Regions from separate parts of the Thalassotalea sp. HSM 43 genome, predicted to be linked through region 1. Evidence: predicted binding sites of a transcription regulator. Region 1 holds the regulator's gene; the other holds the start of a gene.
What was found. The regulator LexA, encoded in region 1, represses DNA repair genes until DNA is damaged. The targets are predictions, from matches to a motif close to TACTGTATNNNNATACAGTA.

Region 1 (16,241 bases):
TACGGTTTTGGAACGCTCTACCCATTAGTCATGTCTCTTCGTTTGAATTCATTTGCGCCAATTTTAGCAAGGATTGACGTTAGTGTGTAGAGCCACAATTGTGACTCTACTTGTTAGATATCAATTAAATGAGGATATTTTTTATAATTTCAATGCTTAGCCGCAAATGAGACTAATTAACTTGCGAGTAAATTAGCTTAAAATCTTCCAGCATACGCTCAGAATCAATCGCCGGCACAGTGCCGGGCTCACCTTGAATAGGCTTGAAAATGGCTTGGATTTGCCCTTGTGGATTGGTCATAACAATAGACGCACTGTGATTAACCAAATAAAACTCTTGGTTGGTATCCTCGGTAATGGCATACATTAAGCCAAGACTGCGGGAAAACGGAAACAGCGTATCGTGACCACCGCGCAATGCAATAAAGTCGTCATTAAAATAATTAATGTAATTGTTTAACTGCTCGACGGTATCACGTTTTGGATCGGCGGTGACCATGGCAACTTGTACCTGATTGCCGGTGATTTCCTGCATCTGTGGATAGATGTAGTTAAGCTCTTGCAATGTCATCGGGCAAACATCAGGACACGAGGTATAGCCAAAGAAGAACAAGCTCCATTTGCCTTGCAAATTGCTGTTATCAAACTGCTCACCGTTATGGTCGGTAAGATTAAAGTTAGCGATTGATCGCGGCTGCTGATACAACAGGGCGTGTTTAGGCTCTGCCATCTGGCGTTGACTTTGGTAGAGAAATGCCCCCATTGCAACAGCAATAACGGCAATAATAACGACTAAAACTTTATTCATCTTTGCTACTTCTTATCTGCAAATGATGATCACACCGCCGGAAGCGCGTAGTGATCAACCAATAACACTATAAACAACAACATTAAGTGGACGATGGAAAAACGAAAGGTTTGCATCGCCGTTTGTTTGTCGGCATTAAACTTCAATTTCCAGCTATAAGCAAAGAAAATAATGTTCAATGCACAAGCGCCAATGAGATAAATCCAACCACTCATACCCACCAAATACGGGATCAAGCCGACCACAAATAACAAGATGGTATACAACAGGATTTGCGTTTTGGTGAACTCGATACCATGGGTAACCGGCAGCATTGGGATATTTACTTTGGCGTAATCGTCACGACGGTGAATCGCCAGCGCCCAAAAATGCGGTGGTGTCCAGGTAAAGACCAGCAATACCAACAACAACGCATGAGGATGAATTTCATTGGTCATCGCCGTCCAACCAAGTAATGGTGGAATGGCACCGGCTAAACCGCCTATGGTAATGTTTTGCGGTGTCGCGCGTTTAAGATACATGGTGTAAACCACCGAGTAACCAACCAAGCCTGACAATGTTAACCACGCGGTGAGCGGGTTAACTAAGCCATACAACATCACGAAGCCGATCAGCGCCAATGATGCGGCAAAGGCAATGGCCTTACTGTTACTGATGCGACCGTTAGGTAATGGGCGATTATGGGTTCGTGCCATAACCGCATCGATACGTTGGTCAACAATGTGATTAATCGCCGCCGATGCCGACGAAAGTAAGCCGATACCCAACATGGCCGGAATCAATATCTGCCATGGAATCGCGCCCGGCACAGATAAACTCATGCCAACCAGTGCGGTTAATACCAGTAACGCCACGACCCTAGGCTTGGTGATTTCATAATATTCTCGCCAGCTAACCGGTGAGTCTTGCTCAAGAGCGATAGATGGTGCTGAAGATTTGGCCATAACAGTCTCCTAAATCTTGCGGCGCAAGCTGTATGTGAGGGTGATAAGGGAAAGCATTAACACCGCGGCGACGACGTTGTGGGCAACCGCGACAGGTAAAGGCAAGTTAAACACGATGTTGCTTACGCCTAAGCCAACCTGAACGCCAAGAATGACCAATATCAGGGTTGCATTGCGACGGAAAAATTTCGACTGGGCTTTCATCATTACCGATATCGCTAACCAGCCTAAATACAAGGCGGTGACGATGGCACCGATACGGTGAACCGCATGAATGGTGACGCGTTCGGCATGGGTTAAGAAACCAAACTCGTATGTCTCACGCTCTGGTGGGATCAAATCAAATGAATTGCTAAAGGTTAACTGGGCAGCCCAACCGTCCTGACATATTGGCAACTCAGTACATACTAACGCCGCATAGTTACTTGATGTCCATCCACCCAGTGCAATTTGTAAGGTCAGAATGAAAATACCAAATAACGCATAGGCGCGGTATTTACGCAGACTAAAATCACCGCCGGGTACGCGATAGGGGGTAAGCCGCAAATACAATAAATAGAGCAGGCATAAGGTCACAAAGCCACCTAATAAGTGCCCCATAACCACCACCGGCATCAGTTTCATGGTGACCGTCCATGCCCCCAGCGCGGCCTGAAATATCACCGTCGCCACCAGTATTATCGGCAAAAACAGTGGCATGCCTTTGTCACGATTTTTAAAAGCGAGAATAAAAATTGCCGCAATCAATAAACCCAGTGTGCCAGCGAAATAGCGATGGATCATTTCGTTCCAAGCTTTTTGTACTTCGACAGGGCGTTGTGGAAACGCGGCTTCGGCTTTTTCTATTTCGGTTGATGTTTGTGGTACATCAATAAAGCCATAGCAACCAGGCCAGTCTGGACAGCCCAAACCAGCATGAGTTAAACGGGTATACGCACCTAAGGTGATAACCGTAATAGCCAATAAAATGGCAATAAAAACCAGTCTACGGGTGCTGTTCATTAGCCAATCCTCGAGTACTTCAACATCTTCTTCAAGTCACTCAACATCGATTTACCAAAGGCTGGCACCGCGTCTGCTTGATGTGGTTGGTCATAGGTTAAGACGATATTACCAAGTGGGTCGGCAATATAGATTTTTAACGGCGACAAAGAAGAAGCCGAGTCGTCTGCTGCTTGTTCGGCTTTGCTGACGATGCGCCAATGATTTTCATTGACTAGCTTTAATTGTTCGGCATTAAATGGCGATAAGCTAATGGCCACAGGCGTCACACGCGGTGTTTCTTTGCCCAATGCCATATAGGTACTTTCAATGCCTGATAAGGTGAATTGGCATTGCTGGTCGCAATTGTCTGGCATCGAATAGATCACCAGCCATTGTTTGTTGTCATCTTTACTCAGACCAATATCTGCCAAGGTAAGCTTATTGTTAAGCAATTGCCCTTGATTGGTTACCCCATAATTAAACCACTGATTGTCCAGCGCCAGTTTGGCGAGAATTACCGGAACAACGAATACGAGTAGCAGCAGGATAAGGCTACGGCGGTTTTTGTTTACTTCACTTGTCATAACATGCCTTTATTATCTGTATTGTGTTGGCTGTTGGCGTCTTGAAAATTATTATTATTTTGGCGCTTAAAAGACGTATAGCTGGCGACTAGCATTAGGCTTAGCCAGGCAAGGGCTAGTAATCCCCATTGTGTTGCATAACCAAAGTGTTTCTCTGGTGGCATCACTATCGGTTGCCAGCTTTTTTTATAACCGATAGATTCTTTTTTATCCAAGATAAGACTAAAGGGCAAGAGGGGAGTGTTAATTAGTTGTGAAAATTTTTCACTGTCTATTTGTTGCACTCGAATTGGCCAGTTAAGTTCATCGAAAACTTGTTCTTGTAATACAATGCCTTGGCTATCTAAACGCACTCTTCCGTTAAGCTCTAATTGGCCTTTTGGTATGCTTATCTCGGGAATGTAACTGCGGTCCAACGAACCGGCCACCCATCCTAAATTGATCAACAATTGACGACCACTTGATTGGTCGTTGAACACCGCAAATACTTTGTAACCGGTTTTGCCACTGTCGACCTGGTTATCCAATAAAAACACCATAGGTTGGACAAACTCACCAATCACCCTAATGGCAATATCATTAACGTCGGCAAAGCTGTTGTCACTGTCGTTTACTTGCTTAAGTAAGGTGGCTAAAGGGATGGCTTGTTGGTTGCCCAATTTGGCAATGCGGTCAACGCGAAGTTGTTTTTCAACACCACGTTCATATTGCCAAAAACTTAGCTTGATTAATGCACAAAATACCGCCAAGGTAATAACTACCCAGGCCAACTTAAAGCTGGCTAAGTATTGAATAATATGTGTGTTTTTATTAACGCGGGTCATCGATTACCTATACTACACAATTGGTAAAAACGGAGCGTTCCTTGTTTGAAATAATTTTTAAAGTTGTCTTGGTGGTGTTGGCGTTTTTAATGATCTATAACTTGTTTCGAGCCGGTTATATGATGAATAAAAACGAAAAAAACAAACCACCCATGTCTAAGTACATTGGTCGCCGAGTGATTATCTCAGGCTTGATTGTACTGCTTATGGCTATTGGCATCTTAACTGGGTTAATTACCCCAAATCCGAAACCTTTTTAATCCTTTAACGCCTTTGCTTAACACTAATTAAAGCGTTAAAGGATTAATCGGAAGTTGGTGTTATCGTCTTTTAAAGCGTGCTTAAAAAGCCGACAACACCGAAATTTCCTATCTCTTGCTACAAGATATAGACAAAAAGAAACAACAGTACCCAAACCACATCAACAAAGTGCCAGTACCAACTAGCGGCCTGGAATGCGAAATGATTATCTGGGCTAAAATGTCCTTTCAATACGCGGAAGAACATAACGATAAGCATGATCGCACCTAAGGTTACGTGTAAGCCGTGAAAGCCGGTCAGCATAAAGAAAGTGTTACCGTAGATACCACTGGCTAAGGTCAAACCCATTTGCGTATAGGCAATGATGTATTCTTCAACCTGCAAGCCAAGGAACACCAAGCCAAGTAGAATGGTAACCGCCAACCAAACTTTTAATGCTTTACGTTTGTTTTGCTCTAATGCAACGTGGGCAAAATGCGCTGTAAACGAAGAGGTTAAAAGCAACAAGGTGTTGATAAGAGGTAAACCATACCAACCCATAGCGGTGGTCTCGGTACCATCAGGAGTAACCGTTAAAGGCCATGCCGCCTGAAACTGTGGCCATAACACTTGCATTGTTTCAAGGTTATTACCATCACCACCTAACCATGGAACCGACAATACGCGAGCGTATAGCAGGGCACCAAAGAAAGCGGCGAAAAACATCACCTCAGAGAAAATAAACCAGCTCATACCTTGGCGGAATGAGTTGTCCATTTGCCCGGAGTATTTGCCAGCCATTGACTCGTCAATAACATTGGAGAACCAACCAATCACCATATAGATGATCAGCGCAATACCAGCCAGTAACACCCAGCCACCAAAGCCTTCTCCGGTATCAAGATTTGCCACATAGCTACCAGCGCCTACGGCAATCATAAACAGCGCAATCGCGCCGACTATTGGCCAGTGACTTTGCGCTGGCACATAATAGGTTTCGTATTCTTTTGTTGTACTCATAGTGTTTTCCTCTACACCTGATTCTTAACTCAAGGCCAATCTTTCGTTGTGCTTAACTGTTGTCAGTGATGTCATACAAGGTATATGACAATGTCAGCTCTTCAATGTGGTCGGGTAAATCGACATCGACATAAAACTGCAATGGCATCCAAACATCATTGTCTGCTTCCAGCGGCTGCTGGTTAAAGCAAAAACACTCAATCTTTTGAAAGTAATTTGCCGCTTGTCCAGGTGATACCGAAGGTACAGCTTGGGCAACAGCATAGCGGCCTGATTGATTCTTGGCGTAAAATTTTACAAACTTCATTTCTCCCGGGTGAACCTCAATAAAGTTCATCTCAGGTTCAAACTTCCATGGCGCACCTTGTGCGGTGCGACTAAGAAACTGAACCTTGATGGTACGTGAGGTATCGATGCCGTTGTCATTAACCTCGGCAGCGGTACTGGCCGTTTTGCCATTTAACCCGGTGATATCACAAAACACGTCATAAAGCGGTACCAGAGCAAAACCAAAGGCGAACATGGCAAACACGGTTAACACCAACTTGCCGACACTTTTCTTCACCTTTTTTTGGTGATCGGTGTTTGCGTCTGCTGTTTCAGTTTGCGGCTCGTTTTGTTGTTGCTCTGTACTCATATGAAGTGCTGCCTATTTTATTTCTGGTGGTGTTTCAAAGGTGTGATATGGCGCTGGCGACGGCACAGTCCATTCTAAACCTTCGGCACCTTCCCAACATTTCGCTTCGGCTTTTTCGCCACCGCGAATACACTTGATAACCACGTATAAGAAAATCAGCTGTGATAAACCAAAGGCGAAACCACCAATACTGATCCACTTATTAAAGTCGGCAAACTGTAGGGCATAATCCGGTACTCGACGCGGCATACCAGCTAGACCGATAAAGTGCATAGGGAAGAACAGAACGTTGACAGAAATCAGTGAACACCAAAAGTGTATCTTACCGATTTTCTCGTCATACATGTGGCCCGTCCATTTTGGTAACCAGTAATAGGCGGCTGCGAATAATGAGAACAGCGAACCGGTAACCAGTACATAATGGAAGTGAGCTACAACAAAGTAGGTATCATGATATTGGAAATCAACCGGCGTCATCGCCAGCATCAGACCACTGAATCCACCAATGGTAAACAAAATAACAAAGGCTATTGAGAACAACATAGGTGTCTCAAAGGTCATTGCTCCTTGCCACATGGTTGCGACCCAGTTAAACACCTTAACCCCCGTTGGTACGGCGATTAGCATGGTGCAGTACATAAAGAACAACTCACCCGCTAGCGGCATGCCCGTGGTAAACATGTGGTGAGCCCAAACGATAAACGATAAGAACGCAATGGATGCGGTCGCGTAAACCATAGAGCTGTAACCAAACAGTTTTTTACGGGTAAAGGCTGGAATGGTGGTCGATACAATACCGAATGCCGGTAAGATCATAATGTACACTTCAGGGTGACCGAAGAACCAGAATATGTGCTGGAACATAACCGGGTCACCACCACCGGCGGCGTTAAAGAATGAGGTACCAAAATAGGTATCGGTTAATACCATGGTAACCGCACCGGCGAGAACCGGCATAACCGCAATCAAAAGGTAAGCGGTGATGAAGAATGTCCATACAAACAATGGCATCTTCATGTAGGTCATACCTGGTGCACGCATGTTCATGATGGTCACGATGATATTAATCGCACCCATAATCGATGAAATACCCATAATATGTACGGCAAACACGAAGAATGCAGTACTGCCATTTGAGTAGGTTGTCGATAATGGCGCGTAGAATGTCCAACCGAAGTTAGGACCACCGCCTTCCATAAACAATGATGCCAATAAGATGCTGAACGCAAATGGCAAAATCCAGAATGACCAGTTATTCAATCGTGGTAGCGCCATATCTGGTGCACCGACCATCATCGGTATCATCCAGTTTGCCAAACCCGTAAAGGCTGGCATGATGGCACCAAATACCATGATAAGACCGTGTACTGTGGTCATTTGGTTGAAGAAGTCTGGTTCAACAATTTGCAAACCGGGCTGGAATAGCTCGGCGCGAATGACCATAGCCATCGCACCACCGGTAAGTAGCATGATGAAACTGAACCAAAGATAAAGGGTACCAATATCCTTATGGTTAGTGGTGTATAACCAGCGCTTCAGGCCGGTCATTTTATGATCATGGTGATCATCATGATGATCTAATGTTTCTGTAGCTGTACTCATAATCATTCCCCCTTATTTGACTACATCTTTGGCTTGCACAGCATCGCCGGTATCGTTACCCCAGGCGTTGCGCTCGTAAGTAACCACTGCGGCCATCTCTTGTGGCGTTAGCTGAGCGGCAAAACCTAGCATAGCGGTACCTGGTTTGCCGTTAGCAACCATGTCAATATGAGCGGCAATGTCACCGGTGGCCATAGCGCTGCCTTTTAAACCAGGGAATGCTGGCGGCATACCTTCACCATTTACTTGGTGACACGCGGCACATTTAGCGACGTAAACTTGCTCGCCGAGCTCCATAAGCTTGGCCATGTCCAAATCGTCCATGTTCACTGCAGCCGCTGGTGCAGGTTCTGCTTCAGGTGTGGCTGCTGCACTGTCGCTTGCGCCATCTGGAGCAACCGGTTGAGCACTGGCGCCACTCGCACCTTGACCAATTTCTTGAACGTCTTTGGCTTGTATGGTTTGACCCATATTATTACCCCAAGCATTACGCTCATAGGTAACAACAGCAGCAATCTCTTTCAAGCTAAGTTGCTTGCCGTAACCTTGCATACCGGTGCCAGCACGACCATTGAATACCACACTGATGTGTTCAGCCATTTTTTCAGCATCCACAGCAATACCTGAACCCGCGAGAGCTGGGAATGCAGGCGGTAGACCTTGACCATTAGGTTGGTGACATGCGGCACAATGCGCGGTATAGGTTGTTTCACCCAATGCCATCAAATCGTCCATAGACATTTCCGCATTAAGCGAAGCTGCTTCTGCTTGCTTGGCTTGAGTCATGGCAATCTTTTGTTCATTGATCCAAAGCTCATAGTCTTCTTCACTGCGTACATCGACAACAATTGGCATATAGCCGTGGTCTTTACCACATAGCTCGGCACAACGGCCACGGTAAATACCAGGTTCATTGACATTGGTCCAAGCTTCATTGATAAAGCCCGGGTTTGCGTCTTGCTTGACGGCAAACGCTGGAACCCACCAAGAGTGAATTACGTCATCTGAGGTAATTAGGAAGCGTACTTTACGGTTAACCGGTATGACCAAAGGCTTATCTACTTCAAGTAAGTAGTTTTCACCTTTTGCTTCACCTTCACCTTCGCGATTATCAAACTGTTCGCGTGGGGTAGACAGCACACTGTAATATTCGATGCCTTGATCAAAATATTTGTAATGCCACTTCCATTGGGAACCGGTGACCTGAATGGTTAGGTCGGAATTGGAGTTATCCTCCATATCGATCAAGGCCGTGGTTGCTGGCCATGCCATACCAATCAGAATAAGAATAGGAATAGCGGTCCAAAGTATTTCTACTTTAGTGCTTTCATGAAAATCGGCTGGCTTTACGCCTTTCGATTTACGGTGGAAGATCATGGACCAGAACATGGCACCGAATACTACGATACCAATGACGGTACAGATCCATAGAACCAACATATGCAAATCATAGACATTTTGGCTGACATCCGTCACACCTTTAGTCAAATTTAATTGCGATTCTGCCCAAGCTGAACTGGCAAACGTACTTGCCAACAACAGCCAACCCAGGTTACGTCTTTTCACTCGACATCTCCTCTGCTTGCAAAGCCAAAGAAAATACAGAAAAAGGGACAAGATACATCTTCATTCGATGTCGCAAATTTCCGTAAATTATTGTTATTGTTTTATACCGGTTAAATGATTAACTCGGCCATTTACGTACTGCAAATCTACGTTTAGTTTTGACGTGGTAGATTTAGCGCATTTTCTTATTGTTGTAATCGGCTGGTGTCACCAGGTGGCAAACAATCGGCCTGTTTTTGTTTATTTCATGTTCTAGAATTACTTAATTTTTATACAAGGTAAAGCGCTTTGTTAGAAATTTGTAAATCTTTTTTACAATCCAGATTATAAATGGGGCTAGAGTAAATACTCTTGTGTTTTAATGGGTTATAGGCGAGGTAAGGCGATGGAGGTTTTTTTGAGATACAAAAAACGCCCTAATTTGGGCGCTTTTAGAAGATGTTTGACTGCTTAAAGTTTGTACAGTTTTGCTGGGCTACATCCAGTCTGCATTGCGAACCACACCGACGGCGATTCCCTCAATATTAAAAGGTGTATTGGCTAAATCGACAACAATCGGTGAGAATGCTTCGTTCTCAGCGTGTAAATAAACGACATTACCTTCTCGTTTATAGCGTTTGACCGTCACGTCATCTTCGACACGAGCAACAACAACCTGACCGTTGTGAATATCGGTCGTTTGATGCACTGCTAAGAGGTCGCCATCAAATATGCCAATGTCTTTCATGCTCTCGCCATTAACGCGCAATAAGTAATCAGCAGCAGGGTGAAATAGACTACCGTCGATCTTGTATCTGTCTTCAACGTGCTCTTGGGCAAGAATAGGTTCACCTGCCGCAACTCGACCAATTAATGGCAAGCCTTCTTCTTCAATATGTTCTTCGGCTAGTTTGATACCACGGGAGGTACCCGGCAGCATTTCAATAAAGCCCTTTTTGGCCAGCGCTTTTAAATGCTCTTCCGCAGCATTCGCCGATTTAAAACCAAAAAAGTTGGCAATTTCCGCTCGTGTCGGTGGCATGCCGGTTTCGTTTATTTTTTCTTTGATCAAATCAAAGATTTGTTGTTGTCTGGCAGTCAATGCTCGCATGATATTTTTACAGCCTGTTTATCCGTACAGTAACTGTCAGTATATACAGCTTGGCAAGAATCGCAACCGATTATTTGTTTATGCCTGAATATGCTTGTGCTAATCATCGAAGGTATAAATCGAATTAAGACAGCGACATACATATGTTGGCACATAAAAAACGCCCTCATTGAGGGCGTTTTAGCTTGTAGTAAGGTTGTTCAGGTACAGGGGTGGTTAAGGCTTTAATACCGTATCAATGATATGCACCATACCGTCTGACAAGCGATTATCTTCGCTGATGATCTTCGCTTCTGATTTTTCGGCAATGATCAGGCCATCATCGTAATAAATACTGTTGCCATCAAGCATCTCGACCATTTTCGCACGGGTCACAGAACGTGAATTGCGCACGCCTTCAGTAACGTGATACTTCAATACATCAGCAACGCCATCGGCGCCAAGTAAACTCACGGCGGCATTAAACGCATCGGCATCATTGGTGGTGTTGGTTAGCATATAAAAAGCGTTGTCATTAGGCGCAAATACGGTTAAATCGCTGCCATCGAACGCGGCTACGGTGCCGGTAGCAATCAGCGCGGCGACTAATACGTCAAAATCTTCGCCGTTACTGTCAAAATCAAATGGTTCGCCAGACGCTCCAACAGCGAAATCGACGATACTTACATCGGATTTTTCTGTCCACTTAGGTTTTTCTGCGTAAGCCGATGCACATAAAAAAGTCGCAACTGATAGTGTTGCAATGGTTTTTGTTAATGAACTCATTACCGTATTCATCATAGTGTTCCTCTGTTTATTTTGACGTTGATAGTGATGGAGTAGTTACGGTAATTCGCTGCCAGAAGATCACTCAATAGATAACTCACCACTGAGTTATGGCTGTTAATCCGCGAATAGGCCACGACAATTTGCCGTGACCTTGCTATCGGGAATGACAGCTATGTGCGTGGTTAGTTGCTGTCTTTTTGGTTTGCAAAGGTCATGTCGTATCCGCTAGCCGATTGCTCATTTTTTTGCAGCAACAAGAACATGGCTTGGCTGGACTCGTCTAAGGTAATTGCTTGTGAGGCGAGCAGTATGTCGCTGCTGTCGCGCTTGGCAACGGCATATACAGTGTAGGTATTGTTTAACAGCTCGATATTACTGGCGTTTGCGTAACTGATATGGCGATAATTCGTTGAAGTTTCGATCAACTCATCACTTTGCACAAAGTAGACACTGACGCTATTGAAATCATCATCTTCAACAAGGTTTATGATGTCAATTTGGTGACTATAAATACTGCTACTTTGGGTGGTTTCAACCGCTAATGAATTGATTTTTATTTCTACTTCATCGACCAGTCCATCGCCATCTTCATCTACATCGCCGTCGCCATCATGATCAACGTCTTCTTCGCTGAGGTAAAAGAAGATGGTTTTCTCTTCGTTTTCAGCTAGGGTCAACAAATGATTGGTTAGCAAGGGTTGTTGTTGCGACGAGCTGAGCAAATCAATGCTGTAGTCACCTTGGCTGACAATATAGGTGTCACTGTATTGACCAAAACCGATGTTATCGATAGCAATGGTTTCATCAATTGAACGCAAGGTGGCATCTATAGAATGGTCATAATCAGGTATTAGGTCGTGCTCAGTAATACTGTTGAACAGTCGCAGTTTAGAATCATCCCCATCGCTTTGTAATGTCATAAAGTCGTATTTTGAAATCATATCGATGGCAAACGGCGACGAGCCTGCACCTTGGTTTTGTCGCACCACGACAATATATTGCGAGGTGTATTGCATAGGCGCTTGGGTCGATTGAAATAACACTTGGTCACTGCCAGCTTGGGTAATATAAAAGGTATAGTCGTCTTGATCGTGTTTTTGATTTTCACTGATCACCCCGTAATTAAGTTGTTCAAGCGCAATCGCCTCATTGAAGGTTTCATCGGCTTTCGACATGTAGACATCAATATCTTGCATTGCTTCATGTAAGTTGAGCAGGCGGATATTAAACAACTCCTCGTCATTGTCGTTATCATCATCAATGACTGGAATTTCAAAGGACATCACTTGCGGCGCCTGGACGTCACCTGTTAGGGCAAAAAATTGAATGCTGTCTTTACTGAATTTATGGCTTTGTTGATAGATGATTTGTAGATCTTCGCGACTGCTGCTGTCAGCATCATCTTGCCAAGCAAGCTCCACATAATAGTCGTCAGCTTCGAGCTCGTAACGGTTGTTTGCATCAGCAAATGCTAACGGTGAAAAGGTGATTTCAAAATCGTCGTCATCGTCATCTTCGTCGAGGTTTTCATCGACAGTAAAGTAAATGCTAGGCGCGTTGTTTGAGGCATTGTAAAACTGCACAAAGGCATTGTCAGAATCGCTCTGTTCATCGTCTGAACTGCACGCGGTCAATAAACTGGCTAATACACTGGCGCAAAGCACAGGTTTTATGCTGTTTAAAGAGAGTGTCTTATTATGTAAATTCATGGTTCCTACCCTATTAAATTAAAAAAAGAACAAGCCATATTGTCGATATGGCAACACCCAAAATAGATAACGGTATTAACAAATTGTTCACTTGGGTAACGCCTATTTACAGTACTTTACGAAACGGCTTTAAACTTTACGTTGCTTTACATTTGGCGGGGGAACTTTCGCTATTTGTGCTAATAAAAAAGGCGGCGGTTTTGCTGCTGTTGGGATTGCCCAATACTGGCATTTAATAACTCGCAAGCATTGGCTGATTTTGGCCGATTTAGTGATTGGATTTTCTTTAGAGAGTCGCAAATGGGTTGCTTCACGCTCCTGCTATTTCGCGATATAGCAGCCTTTTTATCGATATTTATGCTCAAATAGTGGCGAATGTAGCAACAGCATCGATAATAATGGTAGAATTGCCGCAAATTTTTAAGTGATTAATCCGCCAAGGATTTTAAATACAAAATGAGAGCCTTGTTCTATTTTTTATTATCTTTACCTGTACGCTTGTTGGTCAAGTGTAAGGTAATTCCTGACAACGCTGAAACGTTCGAGTTGGGCGACAACAAAGACGTGTTTTATATTGTCCGTCATCAATCGGCGAGTGACTTATTGGCATTACGAATGGCCTGTAAGTCTTTAAACATGCCTGATCCATTAGAAAGCGTTGTCGTAGATGGCCAACAAATGGAACGTTGCATTTGTTTGGAAAAGCCAAGCTCTATTTTTCCTTGGATGAAACCTGGAAAAACGCGCGCTATGAGTTCAGGGTCGGCGTTACTTAAGGCGCACCAAAAAGATCATGAGCGCAACGCGAAGCTTATTCCGGCGAACCTGTTGTGGGGACGTAAACCGGGCAAAGCCAAAGTCAATGTCAGCGACATGATTGCCGATGAGACCTCGCCTAACTTTTTACGTAAGTTCTTTATCGTTTTGTTTTTGGGTCGTGATGCCTTAGTGCGTTTTAGCGAGCCCGTATCATTACGTCAAGTGGTCGATACGCAAGGCAGTGACGACATCGCCGCGCGAAAATTGATACGTATGGCGCGTATTCATTTTCATCGCCAATCGGTCGCAACGACCGGCCCACGTTTAATGGATTTGCACCAAAAGTTTACCGCCTTATTTGCCAATCCAGCGATCAAGCGTCTGATTAAAGAAGAAGCAAAATCCAAGGGTAAGAGCGAAGAAGAGATCAAAAAACAGGCGCGCGGCATGATGAAAGAAATCGCCGCGGATTATCGCCCGGTAACCATACGACTTGGTGACCGTGTTTTGACCTGGTTATGGAATCGTTTATACAACGGTATCGAAGTGAAAAATGGCGACCGCTTGCGTGAGTTATCACAAGCCGGCCATGAAATCATTTATGTACCGTGTCATCGCTCACATATGGATTACTTATTACTGACCTATGTGATTTATCATCAGGCAGTCGCGACACCGCGAATCGCCGCGGGTATCAACCTTAACTTTTGGCCTGCTGGGCCAATTTTCCGTAAAGCGGGTGCATTCTTTATTCGTCGTAGTTTTCGTGGCAACCGCTTATATTCAACGATTTTCCGTGAATATTTAGGCTTACTGTTTACCCTTGGTTACCCTGTTAAGTACTACACCGAAGGTGGTCGCAGCCGCACCGGTCGTTTACTGCAACCAAAAACCGGTATGATCGCGATGACGGTGCAAAGCATGCTTAAAGGCATCGAACGTCCGCTAACCTTAGTGCCTGTTTATCTTGGTTATGAGCACGTTATGGAAGTCGCCAGTTACCACAAAGAACTGAAAGGCAGCGGCAAACAGAAAGAGTCGGTATTCGGTATTATTAAAGCGATTCGTAAGTTGCGCAACTATGGTAAAGGTTACGTCAACTTTGGTGAGCCGATCAGTATCAATGATTACTTAGACAGCAATGTGCCGGAATGGAAAGAAAGCATCGATCCTATCGACCCGCCTAAACCAAAATGGTTAACACCAACGGTAAATGGCCTAGCAGATCAGGTTATGACCGAAATCAACAAAGCCGCGGCATTGAATTCGGTGACCTTAACGGCGCTTATTTTATTAACGTCTGAGAACAAAGCGCTCACGCGTAAAGAGTTAGAAGCGCAACTAGACTTCTTTATTGAGGTGCAAAAAGCCGCGCCGTTCAGTAAGGAAGTGTATATTCCGCATGAATCCGGTAAAGAGTTAGTCGACTCGGTTATCAGTCTTAATAAAGTCGATGTGACTGACGATAAAATGGGGCAATTAATCTCGTTAACTGATCAAGCTTGTTTAGAGATGAGTTATTACCGTAACAATATTTTGCACACCTATATGTTGCCGTCAGTGGTCTGTCGTTTATTAAACACCTACGACAAATTAACCACCGAAGAAATTGACACGAAAGTAGAACAATTGATGCAGCTAATTAAGGCTGAGTTGTTCTTATGGCATAGCCATGATGACATTGTTGAACAAACAGAGACGATACTTAAGTACTTTGAACTGCAGCAATTGATTAAGCAGAGTAAAGCGGGTTACTGGAGCATTAATGCTGAGAACAAAAGTAGCCATATGCTTAACCTAATGTCATCGTGCATCAGTGAAACGGTACAGCGTTACACCATTGTTTTGAATATCGTCAATAGCTCGTCACCAATCGCTCGCTCAGCATTAGAAAGCGATGCCACAACGTTGGCAGAGCGCATGTCGAAGTTGCATAACATCAATGCACCAGAGTTTATCGATCGCAAGGCACAAACCGCCGTGGTTAATGCCCTGCGTGATTATGGTTATATTGAAACCGATGATACCGGTAGCTTTATCAAAACCGATAAATTGGCCAGCCTAGATGAAACCCTAGAGCATTTGATTGAGCCAGATGTATTGCAAAGTATTTTGCATACTTAATCGAAACAAATGACAAAAGGCTGGTAGATACCGGCCTTTTTTGTGTCTGTTTGCAGCATAATTAGCCATTAAATTTTGGTATCTTTTGGTCAACATGCTAACGTTTGTGGCAAATCACTTTTTTAAAGCCATTGTTATGCGTTTAGCCTTATTATTTACTTTGTTTTTGCCACTTGTTGCTCAGGCAGCACAGCCGTCTGTTGATGTTCCTGCGCTGCCGGAGCCGGTCAGCAATAATGCCGTCGCTAAGGTACAAACCAAGCAAGGTGAGTTTATTATTAGCTTTATGGGCTTGGCGGCCGGCAAGACATATCAAGATGTGCACAACAAGGTTTGGGCGTGGCAAGTGGGCAGTGATGCTTGGCAGGCGAAAACACCTGTACCTTCAAGCTTGCCACTAAAAGGGCGTTTGGCGGCAATTGCGGTTGGTATTAACGATAAGGCTTATATCTTTGGTGGCTATACGGTTGCTAAAGACCATTCGGAAATCTCCTCACCTGATAGCTTTCGCTATGACGTTATCAACGACCGTTATGAGACGATTGCACCTATGCCGGTACCCGTCGATGACAGTGTCGCCTT
Region 2 (16,241 bases), 1.8 Mb from region 1:
TTTATCTTGTTCAATAAACTGTAGGGTGAAATTGAGTACCACGACCGAGGCATTCTCCATTGGGAACTCTAATATATCACCTTCATGAACCTCGCATGGGGTTGCTGCTTTAAAAGCATTAACGTGCATTTGACAGCGCTGCACCATATCTTTGGAGCTATCGATGGCGATAATTTTACAGTTGTTGGCATCTATGTTTTGACGCATCACCAAACTTGCGGCACCAAGTGAACAGCCTAAATCGTATATGTTACTGTTGCTCTGTGCATAGCGCTTACTCAGCTGGCCTATGGTTTCTATGATGTTGGAGTAGCCAGGAACAGATCGTTTGATCATATCCGGGAATACTTCAACGACCTGTGCATCGAAACGGAAATCGCCTACCTTTGCTTGCGGCTTTGAATAAATTATATCGGTCTGTTTATCTGTCATTAACTGTTTGTTGAATCTTTAATTGATTGGCTGCGCTATACACTTTGCATGAAACCACACGGATGATATCGCAATCTTTTATTGAGTCTAGGCAAATTATACCAGATAAACAAAAGCTTAAACGAGTATTAACGACGTCTTTTTGTTCGTTTTATCAGCTTTGCGAGCCAAAAAGCCTGAATTTTTATGTTTGTGGCTGAACAGCAAGCAAGTTGTGTCGATTTATTCTCGTAAAATATCGAGCCAATAGGTGACATTGCACCGCTATTCGCTATAATATCCGCCTTTGATTTTTGTCTTGTTCCTTATGGCGTTATACGCGAGGAGCTGAGCTAGAGAAAAGGCTTAGCGCAGCAGTGTCATAATAACACTGCAAAGGATCAGACCAGTAATAGACATGAGCAGGATAAATTATAATGCGTAGCGTATTTTGTGGTGAGGTAAATGAGTCTCACATCGGTGAAGAAGTTACATTATGTGGTTGGGTTAATCGTCGTCGTGATTTGGGCGCGGTAATCTTTCTTGATATGCGAGACCGTGAAGGTATTGTACAAGTAGTTTTCGATCCGGATTTGCCAGAAGTTTTGGAAGTGGCGAACACGTTACGTAATGAATTTTGCGTACAAGTTAAAGGTAAAGTTCGCGCTCGTCCTGAGTCGCAAGTAAACAAAGATATGGCAACAGGTGCGATTGAGGTATTAGGTTTAGAGCTTAATATCCTGAACAAAGCAGCGCCATTGCCAATCGACTTTAACCAAGAAAACAGCGAAGAGAATCGTTTAAAGTATCGTTACTTAGATCTTCGCCGCCCAGAAATGACTGAGCGTTTACGTTTTCGTGCCCAAGTTACATCAGCCGTGCGTCGTTCATTGGAAAGCCAAGGTTTCATGGATATTGAAACACCAATCCTAACCGCGGCAACACCTGAAGGTGCGCGTGATTATCTTGTACCAAGCCGTACGCACAAGGGTAACTTCTTTGCCTTGCCGCAATCGCCACAGTTGTTTAAGCAATTGCTTATGATGTCTGGTCAAGAGCGTTATTACCAAATCGTAAAATGTTTCCGTGATGAAGATTTGCGTGCTGACCGTCAGCCTGAATTTACCCAAATCGATATCGAAACATCATTCATGACCGCCGACCAAGTTATGCAAGTAACTGAAACCATGATCAGCGAATTGTTCAAAGACTTATTAAATGTTGATCTGGGCACATTCCCGCACATGAGTTACCAAGAAGCGATGACCCGTTATGGTTCAGATAAGCCTGATTTGCGTAACCCATTAGAGATGATTGATGTTGCGGATATTTTGAAAGACGTAGAATTTAAAGTATTTAATGGCCCTGCAAATGATCCTAAAGGCCGCGTGGCGGTAATTTGTGTGCCAGGTGCGGCAGCGACGTTCTCTCGTAAAAACATTGATGAATACGGCAAGTTTGTCGGTATTTATGGTGCCAAAGGTTTGGCATGGATGAAGGTTAATGACATCGATGCTGGCATGGACGGCATCCAGTCGCCAATCTTAAAGTTCTTGCCAGAAACCGCAGTAGCGGCGTTACTTGAACGTACCAATGCAAAATCTGGTGACATCATTTTCTTTGGTGCCGATGACTACACCGTCGTAACCGAGGCGCTTGGCGCATTGCGTTTGAAGCTTGGTGAAGACCTTGGCATCGTTAGCGATGAATGGAAGCCACTATGGGTCGTTGATTTCCCAATGTTTGAAGAGGCCGATGGTCACTTGCATGCATTGCACCACCCATTTACTGCACCAACCAAATTAACCGCACAAGAGCTAGAAGCAAATCCAATTGGCGCGCTATCTAATGCGTACGACATGGTTCTTAACGGTGTCGAGTTAGGTGGTGGTTCAGTACGTATCCATAGCCAAGAAATGCAAGCTGCGGTATTTAGAATTTTGGGCATCTCTGATGAAGAAGCGCAAGAGAAGTTTGGTTTCTTATTAGAAGCATTACGCTACGGTACGCCACCACATGCCGGTTTGGCATTCGGTCTGGATCGTTTGGTTATGCTAATGACGGGTGCGACATCAATTCGCGACGTTATGGCGTTCCCTAAAACAACAACCGCGGCGTGTCCATTGACTAACGCACCAGGTCAAGCAAACCCAGAGCAGTTGAAAGAACTGGGTATCGCATCTGTTGTTGAGCCTAAAGAAGAGCAGTAATCTTTAGTCACTAAAGCGAGTTAATAAGCCTCGAGCATTCGAGGCTTTTTTATGTTCGAGCATAAGTCGCGGTCAACCGCAGCACATAATGCTGCGATACATTGGTTGGCATCACACCTATTTGCGTTTATGCTAACTCTAACCGTCGTCATTCATCGGTAAAATAATATCAGTATGAGCATCATTCTTGGCATCGACCCCGGTTCTCGCATCACCGGATACGGTGTGATCTATAAACAGGGCCGTAAGTTTCAATACCTTGGCAGCGGTTGCATCAAAACCTTGTCTGCCGGCGATGATATCGCGTCGCGTTTGCAAGTCATTTTTGCGGGGGTGAGTGAGCTCATTACCCAATTTAAGCCAGATATGTTTGCCATTGAGCAAGTCTTTATGGGCTTGAACCCTGCCGGCGCTTTGAAATTAGGTCAGGCGCGTGGAGCCGCTATCGTTGCGGCAACGAATGCTGAACTTGATGTTGCCGAATACTCCGCAAGACAAATTAAACAAGCCGTTGTTGGCACAGGTGCGGCAAAAAAAGAACAAGTCCAACATATGGTTACCTCGATATTGAAGTTACCGTCGATACCACAAGCGGACGCTGCTGACGCCTTAGCGGTCGCTATCTGTCACGCCCATAGTTATGACTCTTTAATAAAGATGGCCGGTCAGGCAAAGAAAACCGTACGCGGACGTTTGCGATAGTTTTCCAAAACGCAGGTCTGTATTGACTTGCCGAATAGGGAAAATAGTTTACTATATATTTATACAGTGTTACTGTATAACCCATAGCAATAAAGAATAACATCAGGATACAAAGTGATAGGAAGATTGCGCGGCTTGCTTGTTGATAAACAGGCACCGGAAATATTATTGGAATGTGCCGGCGTTGGTTATGAAGTCACCTTACCGATGACCAGCTTTTATCATCTACCTCAGCTCGGTCAAGAAGCGATTATCTATACCCATTTTGCGGTTCGCGAAGACGCGCAGCAATTATATGGTTTTGCCAATCAAACAGAACGTAAGCTATTTCGTTTACTGATTAAGGTCAATGGCGTCGGGCCAAAACTGGCGTTAGCTATCTTATCAAACATGTCGGCAAATCAGTTTGTTCATTGCGTAAATCTTGATGACGTCACTACCATAGTAAAAATTCCTGGGGTAGGTAAGAAAACCGCAGAGCGCCTGCTCATTGAAATGCGCGATAAATTAAAAGACTGGGGACTCGATATTGAAACGCCGGTCACTGATGCCATTAGCTTAGATATGATGGACGGCGAAGTAGCTATTGCGACGGTAACAACAGCGAAAGAAGATGCCATTACCGCACTGGTGTCGCTGGGCTATAAACCGGCACAGGCTGATAAAGCGGTAAAAGCGGTATATCAGCAAGAAATGAGTTCTGAAGAGCTTATTCGTGATGCCTTGAAATCGATGTTATAAGTTAAAGAATTATGATTGAAGCGGATCGTTTAATACAACCTACGTTAAGTAAAGAAGAAGAAACCATCGATAGGGCAATACGCCCGAAAATGCTTGCCGATTACACTGGTCAAGACCATGTAAAAGAGCAGATGGAAATCTTTATTCAAGCAGCAAAAAAGCGCGAAGAGCCGCTTGATCATCTGCTGATCTTTGGGCCTCCAGGCTTAGGTAAAACCACGCTTGCCAATATCGTTGCTAATGAAATGGGCGTTAATATACGTACCACCTCGGGCCCGGTATTAGAAAAGGCCGGTGACTTAGCGGCATTGTTAACCAACCTTGAAGAGAACGATGTTCTTTTTATTGATGAAATTCACCGTTTAAGCCCAATGGTGGAAGAAATTCTTTATCCCGCGATGGAAGATTATCAACTCGACATCATGATTGGTGAAGGTCCGGCAGCACGTTCGATCAAACTTGATTTGCCACCGTTCACATTGATTGGCGCGACAACCCGTGCCGGCGCATTAACGTCGCCATTACGAGACCGTTTTGGTATCGTGCAACGTTTAGAATTTTATAAAGTAAGTGACTTAAAGCACATCATTTCCCGTAGCGCGCATTTCTTAAATGTAGAAATGGATGACGATGGTGCTTTAGAAGTTGCCAAACGCTCTCGCGGCACCCCTCGAATTGCCAACCGATTGTTACGTCGTGTGCGTGATTATGCCGAAGTCAAAGCCGATGGTGTTGCCAATCAAGACGTTTCAGCTAGAGCGTTAAATATGCTTGAGGTTGACTCGGAAGGTTTTGATTTAATGGATCGCAAGTTATTGCTGGCCATTATGGAGAAATTTGATGGTGGACCGGTAGGGCTCGATAATATCGCTGCGGCAATTGGTGAAGAACGAGAAACCATTGAAGACGTTATTGAACCTTTCTTGATTCAACAAGGCTTTTTGCAACGCACCCCAAGAGGTCGTATTGTCACGTCCAAGGCGTATTTGCATTTTGGTCTTGATATGCCGGAACGCTAATTGGTTTTTACGCGTTAGCGCAAAACTTGTTAAGCGTCTCTTTTATTGAGCTTGTTTAGATACTTATTTAGAGACTTTATTTAGACTTTTGAGAGAGTTGCTCAGGGCGATCATAGTCGGTTATGGTGCCCTTATCGTCGACTTCCACAGTGATCAACTGTGCACTATTAGCTTTTATAATATGTGCCGCGCCACTATCTCCACAAAGCTTAATCAACTGCTGAAAATACGGTTTAGAAAACCCCACAGGGTGACCATGTTGTGCCCGATATGTTGGCCGAATGATATGCTCAGGCAACACCGCCTGTTTTAATGAAATAATGCTTTGCCCACGAATGTCTGGCATATCCGCTAGAAACACCCATACCCAAGCAACCGCCGATTGTTGAGTGATGCGCGACATTGCCGCCGCTAGACTGCTACCCAAACCTATATCGACCGCCGGTGCTGCGATTAATTGAATTGCCTTATCGTCTATTAATTCGATAAGTTTTGCATCCTCGTGACGATGCACTAAATAGACAGTGTCAAAATGGCACTTTACTGTTGCCAGTGTTTGCAACAGCAATGGTGGTTCACCAACAAAACGTTTATCTGCACCAAATCGTCTGGAATAACCGGCGGCTAAAATGATCGCAACGTGTTGCTCTGGCAGGTCTGTCATCATAACTCTTGTTTACTTACACCGTGTCGCACACGAATAATATCAGCCATGGTGGCAATGGCGATTTCTACTGGTGTTTTACTGCCGATGTGCAAACCAATTGGCGCATTAAGGCGGCTTAATTGCTGGTCATTAAAACCGCATATACGTTTTAATCGTTCTAAACGTTTCTCTGTGGTGCGCACGGAGCCCATGGCTCCGATATAAAATGCTTTGCTTTCAAATACCGTCATTAATGCGACATCATCTAATCTTGGATCGTGGGCTAAGGCCAATACTGCACTATTGGCTGTCGTGTATTGACTGACAAAGTCATCTGGGGACATCCAGGTAATATCCACACCGCCGCGTTTCTTGTCGAACTGCCAGGTATTGCTGAGTTCTTTGCGCATGTCACACACTTTGACGTTAAAACCACTTAATAACCCGAGGCGAGCGATTTGTTCGCTAACCAAGCCTATACCAATTAACAATAATTGAAATATCTCCTGATAATGCAGCGTAATGTCATCGCCAATTTGTTCAACGTTTTGCAAAGGCTTAGCGTCAGTGTCGATAGCGCACAGTTGCCGCGATTGGGAGTCTAAGCGTACCATTCTTTGATAGGGGCGCTGGGCATGTGCTAAGTCTAACCATTGTTGAAAGTAAGCCCGCTCAATTTGGTTGGCGTCAACGTATTCAATAAGCAATTGGATCCGTCCACCACAAGGCAGTTCAGCATAACTGGCGGCTTGTTGGCCATGTTCGCCGTAAACAAAGGTTTGATTACATTTGTTAAAATAATCGTTATTTAGCATATCAACAAATGCGTCTTCTAGGCAGCCACCAGATATGGAACCAAACCGTTGTACACCGTCAGTGATAAATAGTGAGCCTATAGGGCGGGGGGCTGAACCATAAGTATTAGTAATCGTACACAACCAAAAGCTGTGATTATTGCTTAATAAGGTATTGGCATGTTCTAAAACGGTTATATCGGTAAGTTGCATGAGCATATTAAGTTGAAAGCATTGCTTATAACTTACTGATTAATTGTTTATTTGGCAAAAAAAAAGCCCACTTGAATTCAAGTGGGCACAACAATAAGAGTTGATAGTAGGAAGTTAAATAAATCCAGGAACAATAAATAACAAGAGATGTTTCTGAGATGCGCGCATTCTATAGAGATTTTTTTTCAGCAACAAACAAGATTTTTTTGATTTTCACATAAGAAAATCTAATGTGAAATGGGTGGTGTGAAAAAAATGACTAAATATGCAGTTGTTGCCGTAATGTATGCGTATAAAGCCTGATTGTTAAATATTTATTAACGTTTTAGGTCACCCAAAGTGACCTATTATGGATAACAAAAATTTGCGCTAATTCTTGCCTTCGCATTTTTTCGCCATTTTTTTTGTTGTATTGCTTATAAAATCTGCAAAAAATAACCGCCTGCACTTGAGGCCAAGGCCAGATATGACGTAAGATAGGGCCTTATAGTTGTGGTAGCCACTCAAAGAACCATTCATGGATAAAAATAATAATTTTACCTATCAGCTCCGAGTTTATTACGAAGACACCGATGCCGGTGGCATAGTTTATTATGCAAACTATTTAAAGTTTGCTGAACGTGCGCGCACAGAATGGTTACGAGCCTTAGGTATTAACCAATCTTTTTTTCTTGAACAAAAACTTGGCTTCGTGGTCAGAAAAGTAGAAATGGATAACAAAGCGTCCGCAAAACTGGATGACTTACTAACCATAACAACAACAATTTCGAATTTAAAAAAGGCAAGTTTGCAATTTAAGCAAGATATACACAACCAAGACGGTGTGCTGTTGTGCAGTATCTCTGTGTTGGTTGCTAGTGTGAATTTAGAAAAAGCCCGACCTTGCCCGATTCCTCAAGTCATATTAGGAGCATTAACCAGTGCACGCTGAACTATCGTTTTTTGATTTATTTTTGCAAGCCAGTTTACTCGTAAAAGCAGTAATGTTGACCTTACTAGGTTTCTCTATTGCTTCATGGACCATGATCATTCAGCGTTCAAAAGTTTTAAATAATGCCAAGAATCATGCCCAATCATTTGAAGATAAATTCTGGTCAGGCGCTGATCTAAGTAAGTTATATAAAGAAATCAATTCTCGAGGCAATTTTGTCGGCCTAGAAAGTCTATTTGTTTCCGGCTTTAAAGAATTTGCCCGCATTCGTAAAAACCCAGGCGCGTCGTCTCAGGAAGTCGTTGATGGTACTCACCGCGCCATGCGCGTCGCCTTATCTCGCGAGGTTGACGAATTAGAAACCCACCTATCATTTTTAGCGACAGTTGGTTCAATCAGTCCATATATTGGTTTGTTTGGTACGGTTTGGGGGATCATGAATTCATTTATTGCCTTAGGTGCTGTACAACAAGCAACCCTAGCCATGGTTGCACCTGGTATTGCCGAAGCCTTGATCGCAACGGCGATGGGATTATTTGCTGCGATTCCTGCGGTAATGGCGTTTAACCGTTTCTCACACAGCGTTGAAAAGCTAGAGAACAGTTACGGTAACTTTATGGAAGAGTTTTCCAGCATTTTACAACGTCAGTCTGTGGCTATGTCACAACAATCTCAGCAACCTGCTCAGTAATTCGGGAGAGCGACTATGTATGTTCGTTCCAAACGCAAACGCGTAGCTGAGATCAACGTTGTTCCTTATATTGACGTGATGCTGGTCTTGCTGATTATTTTTATGGTAACAGCACCTTTGATTACACAAGGGGTAAAGGTCGACTTACCAAAAGCGGATTCAGAGGCACTATCGGAAGATTCTAAAACACCTTTGGTAGCCAGTGTTGATGCTAATGGTCGTTTTTATCTAAACGTTGGTGAAAGCAAAAGTGAGCCGTTAGAGCCTGATGAGCTCGCGACCTTGGTTAAGGCGCGACTCACCGTAGACCCTGAAACACCCGTGGTGGTTAATGGTGATGGTAATGTTAATTACAATTCCGTTATTCAGCTTATGGTGTTGTTGCAAAACGCTGGTGTGCCTTCGGTTGGTTTGATGACTGAGTCACCGGAGAGTTAATCGCGTGAACGTTATCAAGAAGATGATTGCTAATTTAGTCGATAGATGTATGGGCATATTTACCTATCTACCCGACGGCAAAACCATCAAGCAAAATTACCTAATCGCCCTTGGTGCAGCGGTGGTTGTTCATGCGGTATTTGCGATTATTTTGATGGCAAACACTGATTTTTCGCCAAAGCAAAAGCCGACACCGAAACCGCAATTGCAGGTTATTGATGCGGTGGTTGTTGATCAATCGAAGTTGCAGCAACAGGTAGATAAGCTCAAACGCGAACAACAAAGAGCGAAAGAGCGTGAGCAAAAACGTATTAAGGATCTTGAACGCCGTGCTGACGATGCGCGCAAGAAGCGTCAAGCCGAAGCGGATCGCATTAAAAAGTTAGAAAGCGATCGTAAGAAAAAAGAAGTTGAACGCAAAAAAGCTGAAGACGCTGCGAGAACGGCGAAAGCCAAAGCAGCCGCTGCAGAAAAAGCGCGACAAAAGAAAGTTGCTGAGCGCAAACAGGCTGAAAAAGCGGCAGCTGATGCAAAAGCGAAACGTGAACGTGAAGAAGAAGCGGCACGTCAAGCTGAAGCGGAGCGACGTCGTAAGAAAGCCGAGCAAGAGCGCAAGCAAAAAGAAGCGGCAGAGCGAGCCGAGCAAGAACGTTTGTTAGAACAACAAATGCAAGAAGAGATGGCGGCGCGTCAAAGCGCTCGAAGCCAACAGGTGATGAGCGAAGTTGATAAATACAGTGCCTTGATTGTGCAATCTATTGAGCGCAACTTTATTCAGGACGAGGCCACAATGCGCGGTAAATCCTGTAAAGTACGTATTAAGCTGGCTTCTAGCGGCTTTGTTATTAGCGCATCTGCGGTCGAAGGCGATAGAGCGGTTTGCCAAGAAGCGGTTAAAGCAGTTAATAAGGCCGGAACTTTGCCTGTATCGAAAGATCCGTTAGTGTTTGAACAACTAGAAAACATCATCATTACTTACGCACCAGAGTTTAATTAAAGAAGACTATGCTAAAAAAATTATTATTAACCTTATCTTTATGTTGCTTGGCTTTAACGAAAGCCCATGCTGAACTGGAGTTGGTGATCACCGGCGGTGTTAATACCGCAAGACCGATTGCCGTATTGCCTTTTTCGTATGATGGCGCAGAGCCATTGCCGCAAGACATCGCTAAAATTATCAGTGAAGATTTATTGCGCAGTGGCAAGTTTAACCCAGTAGCCACTATGAACATGCCACAGGCACCATCTAAGGTTGAAGACATTGACTACCAAGCGTGGGCGTCAATGGGCGTAGAAGCCTTGGTGATGGGCGAGATTGAAAAGACCGACGATGGTCGCTTTTTGGTTTCATTCAAATTGGTCGACATTATTCGTGGTCAAATGACCGGCGGCGAAGGGCAAGCATTGCAAAATGGCCAGTTAGTGCAAGGTAATTCCCATGTATTAGTTAATTCTCGTCCAACCCAGTACATCACAGCCAATTTATTGCGTCCTAAAGCGCATCAAATTTCTGATGTTGTCTATGAAAAACTAACTGGTACACGTGGTGCCTTCTTAACCAAAATTGCGTACATTGTCGTACGCGATAGTGGCGCTAAGCCATATCAGTTAGTTATGGCGGATTATGACGGTTATAACGAACAAGTCTTATTAAGCTCGTCTGAGCCTCTGATGTCACCAACTTGGTCTCCAGATGGCACAAAGTTGGCTTACGTGACCTTTGAAAAACGTCAAGCGCAAATATATATTCAGAATATTTACACCGCTGAACGCGAGGTTCTTTCTAGCTATAAAGGCATCAATGGTGCACCTCGTTGGTCGCCTGATGGCAAAAACATGGCACTGGTATTATCTAAAGATGGTAACCCAGAAGTTTATGTTATGGCATTGGAAACTAAAAAGTTACGTCGTATTACCCGCCACAGAGCGATTGATACTGAACCAAATTGGTCGCCTGATGGAAAATCTTTGATTTTTACATCAGAACGGGGTGGAAAACCGCAACTATATCGCGTAAATTTAGCTGATGGTAAAGTGAGACGTCTGACGTTTGATGGTGAGATGAATCTAGGCGGTTCAATCACTCCAGATGGCAGTCAGCTGGTTATGGTGAACAGAACACAAGGACAATACCATCTTGCCAAACAAGAGCTAAGCTCGTACGCGCAAGTTCAGGTGCTAACCAAAACGCGCCTGGATGAATCACCAAGTATTGCGCCCAATGGCGGCATGATAATTTACAGTACCCTGCACGGTAATCGTCAGGTACTGGGACTTGTGTCTGTGGACGGTCGTTTTAAGGCCCGCTTACCGGCTAAAAATGGCCAGGTAAAATCACCGGCATGGTCACCGTTTTTATAAGAACAATAAATTTAAAATAATAAAATTTATATTAATTAAGGAAACATAATGCGTTTAAATAAATTAGTAAAAAGCATGGCAGTAGCTTTGCCAATGTTGGCTCTAGCAGCCTGTTCTTCAAACGATACCACTGATGAAGAAGCACAAATTGCAGCAAATAATGCAGCGGCTCAAGCACAAGCTGAGCAAGAAGCTGCAGAAGCGGCAAAAGCAGCTGAAATTGCTCGCCTAGAGCAAATCAAGCAAGAAGAAGCTGAAAAGCTTTCTGCTTCTAACACAGTTTACTTCGATTTCGATACTGCGAAATTAGACACGTCTGTAACGTCTATCTTAGATATGCACGCTACATTTTTAGTGAAAAACTCTAACACTAAAGTTGTTATCGAAGGTCACGCCGATGAGCGTGGTACGCCTGAATACAACATCGCTCTTGGCGAGCGTCGTGCACAAGCCGTACAAAAATACCTAGAAAACTCTGGTGTACTTTCTTCACAAATTGAAACTGTATCTTACGGTGAAGAAAAGCCAGCGGTTAACGATCGCTCAGAAGGTGCGTTCGCTAAAAACCGTCGCGCTGTATTGGTATACTAATTCAGGCGGAATAATCGATGAAATCGTATAAACTTCTTTTAGGTTTTGCGGTTGCAGCAGGTGCCAATAGTGCACTTGCTGCTGAACCTGCCCCTGTCCTCGACATTAACGAGCAATCGGCTAATGTTAATCAATCTCAACCTACCGATGTCGAATCATTGCAGCGCATGTTGCAAGTACGAAATCGAGCGCTGATCGATATGCAACAGCAAATCGATGACTTACAAACGGAAGTCAGTGAGCTAAGGGGTGTAACCGAAGAGCAAGCCTATACGATTAATCAAATCCTGCAGCGTCAACGTGAGCTATATCAGGAGATTGATCGTCGATTATCACAAGCACCAGCAGCTGCTGCATCGAATGCAGGTGGTGCTTCTCAATCGTCAATAGATTACTCTTCCAATCTAACTGAGAATCAGTCCTATGATCGTGCCGTTAATCTGGTCTTAAAAGAGAAACGCTATGATCAAGCGATTGCTGAGTTCAAAAACTTTACTCAACAGTATCCGAACTCGAGTTATTCAGCGAATGCCCATTATTGGTTAGGGCAATTGTTGTTTAATAAGGCCGATCTAAGCGGTGCAGAAGCAGAATTTAATATAGTTATCAATAACTATGAAAGTTCTACTAAGCGCAGTGATGCGATGTTGAAACTGGGCATGGTCGCACAAAAACAAGGAAATAATGCAAAAGCAAAATCCCTGTTCGAACGTGTTATCTCAGAATATGCCGGATCTTCGGCAGCTCAATTGGCAAAAGCACGTTTAGCCAGTCTATAATAATTTGGCAACGTAGGAATTTTTAAGGGCAATATCTAAGGATGATTGCCCTTTTTATTCTTATAGGGGAAATAATTAATAGAGCGCTGATGACATATCTTTACAAAATGTGATTATAACTTGCTCTGTTTGCTGACTTTTTGTGCTAACAAACAGTTTTTTTCAAAAATCTAGAAATTGTTGTTGCACTAAAATTTATTATCAGTATCATATGCCCCGCGTTGAGGCGCCAAGCCTTAACTCAAACCTTATGTCGGTCGTTAGCTCAGTTGGTAGAGCAGTTGGCTTTTAACCAATTTGTCGAAGGTTCAAATCCTTCACGACCGACCACTTTCTTCACCAAGGAAAGTGACTGTTAACACTACGTTCTCAATAAACCAATATGAGAATGTGAAAATATATATCGGTCGTTAGCTCAGTTGGTAGAGCAGTTGGCTTTTAACCAATTTGTCGAAGGTTCAAATCCTTCACGACCGACCACTTTCTTTATTTCAGAGAGTGATTGTTAGCATTAAAAGCCAAGGCTTTTAACCGTTAACATCAAGTTTGGTCGAAGGTGTCAATCATCATCACCGGCCACTTTCTTCACCAAGGAAAGTGACTGTTAACACTACGTTCTCAATAAACCATTATGAGAATGTGAAAAATCTATATCGGTCGTTAGCTCAGTTGGTAGAGCAGTTGGCTTTTAACCAATTTGTCGAAGGTTCAAATCCTTCACGACCGACCACTTTCTTCACCAAGGAAAGTGACTGTTAACACTACGTTCTCAATAAACCATTATGAGAATGTGAAAAATCTATATCGGTCGTTAGCTCAGTTGGTAGAGCAGTTGGCTTTTAACCAATTTGTCGAAGGTTCAAATCCTTCACGACCGACCACTTTCTTAATATCTCCTTTATTCAAAACATCAAAACATCAAAACATCAAAACATCAAAACATCAAAACATCAAAGCCAAGGGTTTTAACCTTTAACATCAAATCTAATCCAAGGTTTAAGTTTTTAACGACCTCTTTGTCTATGTTTGGTTTTATCGCAAATACAAACACTCCTTGTAATTACCCAGTCATATTGATTTAATCAAAACTTATCCAGTACGCAAAAGTGCCGTAAAAAGGAAAGTAATATGGGATTTCTAGATAAAGCCAAACAATTCGGCGATAAAGTAAATGAGCAAATGACCGCATTTAGCAGTGATGAAGTTATCGCCAATACCATCATCAAGGCAGTAGAGAAACAAGAAAAGGTAAATAAGCTGCTAAAAGAAAAAGGCTCAAATTACCGTGTAGCAGATATTGATTTAGGTATGGGTGTTCCACCTAGCGTTATTTTTGGTGTTCGCCGTGTGGGTGAAAAAGACGATGAGTTGCAAGACCTGTAGCATATAAGGTTCATTATAACTCACTAATACCCGCCATTGATGTGACAATAGTTTCTCTGCATTCTATTGTCTCAACAAAACCCTTAACCTTGTTGTCATCAACAATCAACAGCCTATGCCGCTATTCGAGTTTCTCTTGCGGTTCGATTGCCACTCACCTTGGCTGATTTTTATTAATTGCCTAACTCATTTTATTATTTATCTACTATATTAAAATCAATAGGTTATTAATGTGGATTGATAAAAGATGAAAATAAAAACACTTATCTCTGCGCTGTCATTGTTGAGCTTGTTGTTTATCACAGCAGTAAAGGCTGAAGAAGAGGTTGCGCCATTAACGGATATATTCGTTGTCACCATCAAAGATTTAGATAGAGAAGCATTTGAGGCAGCTCTGAGAACCCACATGCAGTTTCGGGTGAATCAAGGCGAACCAAACAAGTGGCACGTGTATACGCAAGTCGTAGGAGAAGAGCTGGAAACCTACATTTTACGTTCATGTTGTACCAATTGGGATAAAATAGCCGAACACGCAGATTGGTCAAAAAATGCTAAAACCACACCGCACTGGCGCAAACACGTTGGTAAGTACGTGGTAGATTCTGCGCATTACTACAGTCGCTACGATACAGAGAACAGTTCTTGGGACAATGACAAGCAATTTAAGTACTTTGGTGTTGAGTCTCTTAAAATAGCGCCTGGTAAAGGCATACAAGCTCGTGAGGCGATTAAACAAGTCAGTGATGTAGCAAAACAGATGCAATGGCAAGATAGTTGGTCTTGGCATACTCGTATCGGCGGTGAGGCTCAGGTTCAATTAGTGTTTGGTTATGAAGCCTATGAAGATATGATGCCCCCAGAAAAATCGTTCTATCAGCGATTGGCAGAGCAGCTTGGCTCCGATGATGAGGCAAGAGCTATGATTGAAAACTATGGCAGTGTTTTTTCATCGTCAAATTATGCCATATATGTATTGCGAAAAAGTCTATCTTCACCGGCCAGTCGCTCTAAACAATAACCACAAAAAAGGCGCTTAAAGCGCCTTTTTTGTAGCCGTAATTTATTCGCTTTCTGCCTCTGGCTTATGGCGATTTGTAACTCTTTCCCATAACGGCAATAGCAATCCACCAATGGCGCCGTACAAATGCGCTTCAATGGCAACCCGAGCATTAATAAGCTTTTCAACATCAGCGCTTGAGCCAGCCAATTGCTCATAGGCTATTTTCGCCCAGACGCCGATTAATAACAGGTATCCTGAGCGCCAACCTTTGTGAATATCTTTTATTGCGCCCCAAACAAAAATACCGTGCAACACCCCAGACAGACCAACGTAACGAATGGTGTCTGGAGATAAGAAATACATGCCTATACTGCAAACCAAAGCTGCCACGGTAATACTAATCGCATATGTGTGATGACGATAGTGCTCACCATGCAAAGCCCACAACATAGTTAAACCGGCTAGGTTGAGCAGTAAGTGGTTCGTATTTGTGTGCGCAAAATGGCCCGTTAGCAAGCGCCACCATTCACCTTGAGCGATAAGCTCTCGATGGTAAATTAGCTGGTCGATTATCGGCTTTGGAAGAAAATGGACAATAACGGCAATGACAAACACAATCGCAGGTAGCAACCATGCTTGACGATTTGTTGGTAATGATAGCTTCAACATAGAATTTGCTTTACTTATAATGCACGTATGCAAACAATTTTGATTTTTTTATGAGCCGACAGTATTGCACAAGGTGCGAGCGACCGCTAGTCACATGTATTTGTAAGTTTGTCCAAACTATCGATAATCATGTTCAGGTGTGGTTTTTACAGCACCCCAAAGAGCAACATCATAGCAAGGGCAGCGCCAAACTTGCGCATTTGTCTTTGCGCAATTCACGCATATTGATAGGCGAAGATTTCAGTGATTGCGACGCACTTAATCAAGCAATCCAAGATGACCAAGTTAACGTGCGTTTACTGTACCCAAGTAACGACGCCGAACTTGCTCGGCCTATAAGTGACGAACAACAAGCTAAGTTGGTTATCGTTATTCTTGATGCAACATGGAAAAAAGCCTATAAAATGTTGCAGTTATCTAAAAATTTACAGGCATTGCCAACAATAACGCTGGATGCTGAGATAAAAAGCCAGTATGTTATCCGTAAACACCATAAGGTGAATGATGTCTCGTCCTTAGAAGCCTGTGCACATGCACTGATAGCGCTTGAGGACAACCCGACTAAGTATCAAGGGTTACTCAATGCCTTCACATCATTTAATCAATGGCAACTTGAGTTATCCGGCCGTCACCAGCAACAAAAATAAGGAATTATCGTGTTC

Region 2: ruvA (Holliday junction branch migration protein RuvA) is a predicted target of LexA. The motif match lies at 3,373-3,392, and genes of this name have one in related genera.

The regions. Positions count from the first base shown of each region.
Region 1 is NZ_CP038493.1:1,559,056-1,575,296, reverse strand. It holds gene E2K93_RS06730 (YebC/PmpR family DNA-binding transcriptional regulator) at 1-25, opposite strand, end outside; gene E2K93_RS06725 (SCO family protein) at 173-808, opposite strand; gene cyoE (heme o synthase) at 838-1,752, opposite strand; gene E2K93_RS06715 (COX15/CtaA family protein) at 1,762-2,754, opposite strand; gene E2K93_RS06710 (hypothetical protein) at 2,754-3,320, opposite strand; gene E2K93_RS06705 (SURF1 family protein) at 3,317-4,144, opposite strand; gene E2K93_RS06700 (DUF2909 domain-containing protein) at 4,186-4,404, shown strand; gene E2K93_RS06695 (cytochrome c oxidase subunit 3) at 4,523-5,404, opposite strand; gene E2K93_RS06690 (cytochrome c oxidase assembly protein) at 5,457-6,041, opposite strand; gene ctaD (cytochrome c oxidase subunit I) at 6,054-7,643, opposite strand; gene coxB (cytochrome c oxidase subunit II) at 7,656-9,209, opposite strand; gene lexA (transcriptional repressor LexA) at 9,685-10,299, opposite strand; gene E2K93_RS06670 (fasciclin domain-containing protein) at 10,516-11,079, opposite strand; gene E2K93_RS06665 (hypothetical protein) at 11,250-12,776, opposite strand; gene plsB (glycerol-3-phosphate 1-O-acyltransferase PlsB) at 13,233-15,659, shown strand; gene E2K93_RS06655 (Kelch repeat-containing protein) at 15,754-16,241, shown strand, end outside.
Region 2 is NZ_CP038493.1:3,388,220-3,404,460, forward strand. It holds gene cmoA (carboxy-S-adenosyl-L-methionine synthase CmoA) at 1-432, opposite strand, end outside; gene aspS (aspartate--tRNA ligase) at 849-2,621, shown strand; gene ruvC (crossover junction endodeoxyribonuclease RuvC) at 2,796-3,323, shown strand; gene ruvA (Holliday junction branch migration protein RuvA) at 3,438-4,064, shown strand; gene ruvB (Holliday junction branch migration DNA helicase RuvB) at 4,076-5,083, shown strand; gene E2K93_RS14850 (nucleotidyltransferase family protein) at 5,160-5,750, opposite strand; gene E2K93_RS14855 (XdhC family protein) at 5,747-6,736, opposite strand; gene ybgC (tol-pal system-associated acyl-CoA thioesterase) at 7,254-7,667, shown strand; gene tolQ (protein TolQ) at 7,657-8,358, shown strand; gene tolR (protein TolR) at 8,374-8,796, shown strand; gene tolA (cell envelope integrity protein TolA) at 8,801-9,793, shown strand; gene tolB (Tol-Pal system beta propeller repeat protein TolB) at 9,802-11,157, shown strand; gene pal (peptidoglycan-associated lipoprotein Pal) at 11,206-11,748, shown strand; gene ybgF (tol-pal system protein YbgF) at 11,766-12,527, shown strand; tRNA gene E2K93_RS14895 (tRNA-Lys) at 12,782-12,857, shown strand; tRNA gene E2K93_RS14900 (tRNA-Lys) at 12,932-13,007, shown strand; tRNA gene E2K93_RS14905 (tRNA-Lys) at 13,182-13,257, shown strand; tRNA gene E2K93_RS14910 (tRNA-Lys) at 13,333-13,408, shown strand; gene E2K93_RS14915 (hypothetical protein) at 13,656-13,910, shown strand; gene E2K93_RS14920 (hypothetical protein) at 14,158-14,928, shown strand; gene rrtA (rhombosortase) at 14,971-15,579, opposite strand; gene E2K93_RS14930 (tRNA-uridine aminocarboxypropyltransferase) at 15,630-16,226, shown strand; gene ggt (gamma-glutamyltransferase) at 16,233-16,241, shown strand, end outside.